One region of the Streptomyces sp. NBC_00203 genome, then DNA from elsewhere that is predicted to be linked to it. Evidence: riboswitches for the same ligand, from Rfam matches in the RefSeq annotation. Region 1 holds a riboswitch; the other holds the start of a gene.
The links. A riboswitch is a leader RNA that binds a small molecule or an ion and turns the genes downstream of it on or off. The one in region 1 is predicted to bind cyclic di-AMP.
Positions count from the first base shown of each region.

Region 2: linked by a shared signal. The riboswitch ahead of OG975_RS19650 (transglycosylase family protein) and the one ahead of OG975_RS29395 (NlpC/P60 family protein) in region 1 are both predicted to bind cyclic di-AMP.

Region 1 is NZ_CP108126.1:6,541,702-6,545,305, forward strand. It holds gene OG975_RS29390 (tellurite resistance/C4-dicarboxylate transporter family protein) at 1-867, opposite strand, end outside; gene OG975_RS29395 (NlpC/P60 family protein) at 965-2,131, opposite strand; cyclic di-AMP (ydaO/yuaA leader) riboswitch at 2,139-2,312, opposite strand; gene OG975_RS29400 (hypothetical protein) at 2,536-2,688, shown strand; gene pcrA (DNA helicase PcrA) at 2,764-3,604, shown strand, end outside.
Region 2 is NZ_CP108126.1:4,371,074-4,374,677, reverse strand. It holds gene OG975_RS19655 (transglycosylase family protein) at 1-980, shown strand, start outside; cyclic di-AMP (ydaO/yuaA leader) riboswitch at 1,164-1,343, shown strand; gene OG975_RS19650 (transglycosylase family protein) at 1,348-2,043, shown strand; gene eno (phosphopyruvate hydratase) at 2,412-3,604, shown strand, end outside.

The sequences.
Region 1 (3,604 bases):
GAGCCAGGGGATGTCGAGGGCGGTCGCGACCGACAGGGCCGCCACCGCCGTCATCCCCATCGGGAAGACGGACGCCCAGCGTCGTACGTCGTGCCGGGGTCTACGCCACACCAGCTCCGCGACGACGAGGACGCAGTACCAGAAGAGGTCGAGCACCAGCAGCGCGACGGTCACGGCGCGCAGGACGCGCTGGTCGTCGTTGTTCCACAGGTACGGGTTCACGTGGTGCGCGGTGATGAGCTTGGCCCCGGCCAGCGCCGAGATGGCGAGCGCGCCGCCCGCGATCCAGTGGTCCCCGGCGCCCCGGGCCACCTCCCGGAGGTCGAAGTGCGCGAGCGCCACCCCGTAGAGGGCGATCCCGAGCCAGAACAGCACCAGCGCCGTATGCGCGAGCCACTCCGGGCCCACGGCCGCGGCGAGCGTGGCGCCCAGCACCGCGAGCCCCTGCGTGGCCACGCACACGAGGAACACGACTCCCGTCATACGGCGCTTCCAGTGCCGCATGACGTTGAGGAGCAGCACCGGCCAGAGGACGGCCGACAGTGCGAGCAGGGCCTCGGCCGGCCCCTGCCACCCCAGTGCGGACAGCCCCGTACCGAGCACGGTGGTCGCCGCGACGGCGGTGAGCCCGGCCGGTGTGCCCGCCTCCTCCACCCACCGCTCCCGCTCGCGCAGCAGCCGGACGACGAAGTCCGCGGCGAGCGCGAGCCAGCCGGCGGACGCCAGGGCCAGCGCGATACGGGACAGGGTCTCGTAGCCGGTCAGATGCAGCCCGACCGAGATGATGCCGGTGGCCATGACGGCGGCACCGGCGGCGGGCGGTCGCTGGGCCCACCAGGTGCGGAGCGGGGAGACGGCTGCTGGCATGGGCCCGATGCTAGGGATCTTCGGGCCGGTTGCCCGCGGGCCACGCGCGCGCGTGGCGGATGACAAGCCTCACGCGCGCGTGCCCCGCAGGAACGCGTTACGCCGGACGCACCACGCTGTGGATGATCGAGGTCCCGGCGTAGTAGATCGACTCCTCGCGGACGTACGCACCCGGCTTCGGCGCGTGGATCATCATGCCGTTGCCGATGTAGAGACCCACGTGGCTGACGTCGTCGTAGAAGAAGACCAGGTCACCGGGCTGGGCGTCGGAGAGGGAGACCGTCGTGCCCGCGTTCACCTGGTCGGTTGTGACGCGCGGCAGTGTGACGCCGGCGGCCTTCCAGGCGGCCTGGGTGAGTCCGGAGCAGTCGTACGAGCCGGGGCCCGTCGCGCCCCAGACGTACGGCTTGCCGATCTGGGCGCGGGCGAAGGCGATGGCCTTGGCGGCCTTGGTGGCGTACGAGGAGTCCGTGGTGGTCGAGCTCGACGAACCGGTCGAGGTGCTCGACGACGACTCCTGCTGGGCCGCCTTCTCGGCCGCCGCCTTCTCCGCGGCTGCCTGCTGCTGTGCCAGCGCGGCCGCCTTGCGGTCGGCCTCCTCCTGCTTCTTCTTCTCGATCGCCGCGAGCCGCGCCTTCTCCTCGGCGGTCAGGTCCGAGAGCAGTTCGCGGGCCGCGGAGAGCTTCTTCTGGACGTCTGCCTTGGACGTCTTGAGCGCGCTCTGCGAGGTGGTCAGCGTCTGCAGGCTCTTGGAGGCCTCCGCGCGCTTCTTCGTCGTGGCGGCCTGCTCCGTGATGTAGTCGTCGACGGCCGCCTTCTGGCGGGTGGTCAGACGGCTCATCAGCTGGGTCTGGTCGAAGTAGTCCTGCGGGTCGTCGGCGAGCAGGAGGGTCGCGGTGTCGGGGGCGGAGGCCCCGGTGCGGTACTGCGCCGCCGCGAACGAACCCAGCTCCTCGCGCGAGGTGTTGAGCTTCTCGGTGCGCTTGGCGACGTCGTCGAGGAGCGTGTCGACCTTCTTGCGCTGCTTGGAGGTCTTCTCCTTCGCCGCGTTGTACTTCTCGGTGGCCGTCTCGGCCTGGTGGTAAAGGTCGTTGACCTTCTTCTCGACTTCTTCGAGGCTCGGCCTGGGCTCGGCCGAGGGCGCGGCGTTCGCCGTCTGGGAGAGCAGGGCCACCGAGGTGAGCGCCGCCGTCGCCAGGGCGGCGGGGGTCCGTATGCCTGCTACGCGCGTACCCGTAGGACGCGGTGTGCGATGCGACGCCAAGAGAGGCGACTCCTTCCGTCATCCGCCTACCGAGTTAGCTGTCGGGTTCGGGCGGGTGGTTCCGGAAGGTTTGCCCTACGGTCCTTGCCCCACAAGGCAGGTGGACCGATTCACCCCAAGGTCGGTTGGGTCCCCGGCTCCGGCTGCCGCGAGGGCGCGCCGAACTCGGCGGAGGCCGCACGGCCCGGCGATGTTCGCCGGTGCGGGTCGAGCGGCCTGCCCGGCACGCTAGCCAACTCGTGTGGCCCGTGTGAAGGTTGATGTGCGATATGCCCGATACATTTTCGTGACCTTTGCCCTGGGCGTCACCCCGCGCGGTCAATTCGGAGTGATCTATGGCGACTTGTCGGGAGTGGTGACGTCCGCCCCGCTCCGGGCGTTAGCTTGCAATCGGTCACGGTCGGATGCCGCGTCGGCTCTCGTGCGACAGCGGGCAGCCGTACGTCGCCGAAGCCGGGGTGCCCGGCAAGGCGACGATCGTCGCCGACCGTGACGGACCGGGTCTGGAGGGTGAGAGGGTGCCGGGCGACCGGCTCCGGAAGATCCTGGGCTTCTGAGCCGCGTCACGACTTCCGGTCGAGTTTTCAGGGTGGCGGCGGGCTGTCAGTGGGGCGGCCTAGACTCGGAGAGCGATGAGCAGCCTCTTTGATGACAGCTTCCTGGCGGACCTCAAGCCCTCACGGGCCCACGAGGAAGAACCCCCGCCGCCGCCCGAGGACGATCACGTACCGGAACCCGTTCCGGACGATCTGTTCGGCGGGAAGTTCGACGTGCCGCCGGACCGGGACGCGTACTACCGCGACGGCGCGCCCCGGCCCGCCGTGGACGCGGCGGCGCTGCTGGACGGGCTGAACGAGAACCAGCGGGCGGCCGTGGTGCACTCCGGCTCCCCGCTGCTCATCGTGGCCGGCGCGGGCTCCGGCAAGACCCGTGTGCTCACGCACCGGATCGCGTATCTGCTGGCCGAGCGCAATGTCCACCCCGGCCAGATCCTCGCGATCACCTTCACGAACAAGGCCGCGGGCGAGATGAAGGAGCGCGTCGAGCACCTCGTCGGCCCCCGCGCGGGTGCGATGTGGGTGATGACCTTCCACAGCGCGTGCGTGCGGATCCTGCGCCGCGAGAGCAAGAAGCTCGGCTTCACCTCCTCGTTCTCGATCTACGACGCCGCCGACAGCAAGCGTCTGATGGCCCTGGTCTGCCGCGACCTGGACCTCGACCCCAAGCGCTTCCCGCCGAAGTCGTTCAGCGCCAAGATCTCGAACCTGAAGAACGAGCTGATCGACGAGGAGGACTTCGCGGCCCAGGCCGCCGACGGCTTCGAGAAGACCCTCGCCCAGGCCTACGCGATGTACCAGTCGCGGCTGCGCGAGGCCAACGCGCTCGACTTCGACGACCTGATCATGACGACGGTCAATCTGCTCCGCGCCTTCCCGGACGTCGCCGAGCACTACCGCCGCCGCTTCCGCCACG
Region 2 (3,604 bases), 2.2 Mb from region 1:
CCCTCATCGTTGCCGCAGGGGTGACCGGATCGGCGATCGCGATCCCGTTGCTCGGCGCCACCAGTGCGAGCGCGGCCGACGGCACCACGTGGGACCGGGTCGCGGAGTGCGAGAGCGCGGGATCGTGGAGCGCGAACGACGGGAACGGGTACTACGGCGGGCTGCAGTTGACCCAGGAGACCTGGGAGTCGTACGGCGGCACCCTGTACGCCCCGAGCGCCGACCAGGCCAGCCGCTCGCAGCAGATAGCCATCGCCGAGAAGATCCTCGACGACCAGGGCCTCGCCGCCTGGCCCACCTGTGGACCGCTCTCCGGGCTCAGCAAGCACTCGGGCTCCGTCGAGGTCGACACGGGCGTGGCGGACGACTCGTCGAGTTCCTCCGACTCCTCCGACTCCTCCGACTCCTCGGGCTCCTCCGGCTCGTCCGATTCCTCCAGCTCCTCGGAGTCGTCCGGTTTGTCGGACTCGTCATCCTCGTCCAGTTCATCTGATTCATCCTCATCATCCGACTCCTCCCCGGATGCGGCCAAGAACACGACGAAGTCCGACACCTCCTCCGGCGACAGTGATTCTCAGGATTCCGACAGCTCGGACACAGAGACGGCGAAGAGTGACGACTCGGACAAGTCCGGGCAGAACGGCGACTCTTCGAGTGCGTCCGACAGTGCGACGACCGGTGCCGGACGTCACCGTGGTGACACCGCCGACGAGGGTGTGACGGAGGACGTGACCGACGGCCGTACGGACAGCGCTTCCGGGCGGCATGCCTCGCGCGGCTCCAGCGCCTCGCGCGACGCCGCCGACGGCTCGTACGTCGTCCGCACCGGAGACAGTCTCTGGACGATCGCCGATGCCCTTGACCTCGAAGGCGGATGGGCCGGGCTGTACGCCGAGAACAAGAAGACGATCGGCACCGATCCTGACCTCATCGTGCCCGGTCAGAGCCTTGCAGTTGGTGCTGAATCGGGCGAAAAGTAGCGGGAGTTCGCGTCACGGTTCGCTGCGGAATGTCCGGTTTGGTGAGAGTGAGACATGAGTCTCAGAAGCCCTGATCGTCTTTGAAATTCCGGGTATCGACTGCTTACGGTCGTGACCGCTCGCCACAGCGGGCCCCGACGGTTGCAACGCCGAATCCTGCCAACGGCCGTACGGGAACAGTCGTCGCGTCAAGCGCCGTAGGCAGGAGCGGGGGACCCAAGGTAAGCGCCGCGCCCGGTAGTTCACCGGGAGTGGCTTGGGGTGAAGCCGTACGTCCGACGTCGTGAAGACGGAGGCCGTACGACCGGGCACTCACCCGCCCGAACCCGACAGCTCACCTCGCAGGCGTCGGTGAGGGGATCACTCCATGCTGTTTTCCAGCAAGGGCAAGCACCGCCGCCCGTCCAAGGCCGCCCGTGTCGCCACGCTCGCCGGCGTCACCGGTGTCGCCATCGCCGCCCCGCTGATGGCGGCCGGCAACGCCTCCGCCGCGACCGCGTCCGAGTGGGACACCGTCGCCCAGTGCGAGTCCGGCGGCAACTGGTCCATCAACACCGGCAACGGCTACTACGGCGGCCTGCAGTTCTCGGCCTCCACCTGGGCGGCGTACGGCGGCACCGCCTACGCCTCCACCGCCAACCTGGCGTCCAAGTCGGAGCAGATCACCATCGGTGAGAAGGTCCTCGCCGCGCAGGGCAAGGGTGCCTGGCCGACCTGCGGCACGGGCCTGTCCAGCGCCGCGTACACCGGTGGGACGACCTCCAGCTCGTCCAGCGCCTCGACCACCCCGTCGAGCACCACCACCTCCACCACCCGGACGACGGAGCAGCCCGCCTCCCGTTCCGCGGAGCGCCCGGCCGCCACGAAGACCGTCACCACCCCGACCGGCAAGAAGGTCAAGAAGGGTGACGGCGAGTACAAGGTCGTCAAGGGTGACTCCCTCAGCTCGATCGCCGAGAAGAAGCACGTCAAGGGTGGCTGGCAGCAACTGTTCGAGCTGAACAAGGACATCGTCGACGACGCCGACTTCATCTACCCGGGTCAGCAGCTTCACCTGAGCTGACAACGGTTCGCGGCTGACGCCTGTCGACGGCTCTCGGCGGAAAGCTGACAACGGGCTCGCAGCTGAACCACAGTCCTCTCCTATACGCGGTCTCCATAGTGGAGGCCTCGTGAGGGTCCCCCCGTCCCCACGGGCTCCCCGCTCCGGTGCGTCTTCCCCCGTACGCACCGGGGCGGGGCTTTTTTATGTACGGGTTCATGTACGGGTTCATGTGCGGGGCCGCAGGTTTTTGTTCCGTTCGGAAACAATTTACTCTCGGTTCTGCCCAAGGGGTGGGCGACCGGCTGGCCGATCCCCCCGGGGCGGTTAGGCTCATGTCGCGGCGCCATCACAGGTTCCGCGTTACCCGCGTCACATCCCAGAAGGAGATGCTCGTGCCGTCCATCGACGTCGTCGTAGCCCGGGAAATCCTGGACTCCCGAGGCAACCCCACGGTCGAGGTCGAGGTCGGCCTCGACGACGGCAGCACCGGTCGTGCCGCCGTCCCGTCCGGTGCCTCCACGGGTGCCTTCGAAGCCATCGAGCTCCGCGACGGTGACCCCAACCGTTACCAGGGCAAGGGTGTCGAGAAGGCCGTCCTCGCCGTCATCGAGCAGATCGGCCCGGAGCTCGTCGGTTACGACGCCACCGAGCAGCGCCTGATCGACCAGGCCATGTTCGACCTGGACGCCACCGACAACAAGGGCTCGCTCGGCGCCAACGCCATCCTCGGCGTCTCGCTCGCCGTCGCGCACGCCGCCTCCGAGGCGTCCGACCTCCCGCTCTTCCGCTACCTGGGCGGCCCGAACGCGCACCTGCTGCCCGTTCCGATGATGAACATCCTGAACGGCGGGTCGCACGCCGACTCGAACGTGGACATCCAGGAGTTCATGATCGCCCCGATCGGCGCGGAGTCCTTCTCCGAGGCGCTGCGCTGGGGCGCCGAGGTCTACCACACCCTCAAGAAGGTGCTGAAGACCAAGGGCCTGTCCACGGGCCTCGGCGACGAGGGCGGCTTCGCCCCGAACCTGGAGTCCAACCGCGCCGCGCTCGACCTCATCATCGAGGCCATCAAGCAGGCCGGTTACGTCCCCGGCGAGCAGATCGCGCTCGCGCTCGACGTCGCCGCGTCCGAGTTCTACAAGGACGGCAAGTACGAGTTCGAGGGCAAGTCCCGCTCGGCCGCCGAGATGACCGAGTACTACGAGGAGCTCGTCTCCGCGTACCCGCTCGTCTCCATCGAGGACCCGCTGTACGAGGACGACTGGGCCGGCTGGAAGGTCATCACCGACAAGCTGGGCGACAAGGTCCAGATCGTCGGCGACGACCTCTTCGTCACCAACCCGGAGCGCCTGGCCCGTGGCATCGAGGAGGGCTCCGCGAACGCCCTGCTCGTCAAGGTGAACCAGATCGGCTCGCTGACCGAGACCCTGGACGCCGTCGAGATGGCCCAGCGCAACGGCTTCAAGTGCATGATGTCCCACCGCTCCGGCGAGACCGAGGACGTCACCATCGCCGACCTCGCCGTCGCGGTGAACTGCGGCCAGATCAAGACCGGTGCCCCGGCCCGCTCGGACCGCGT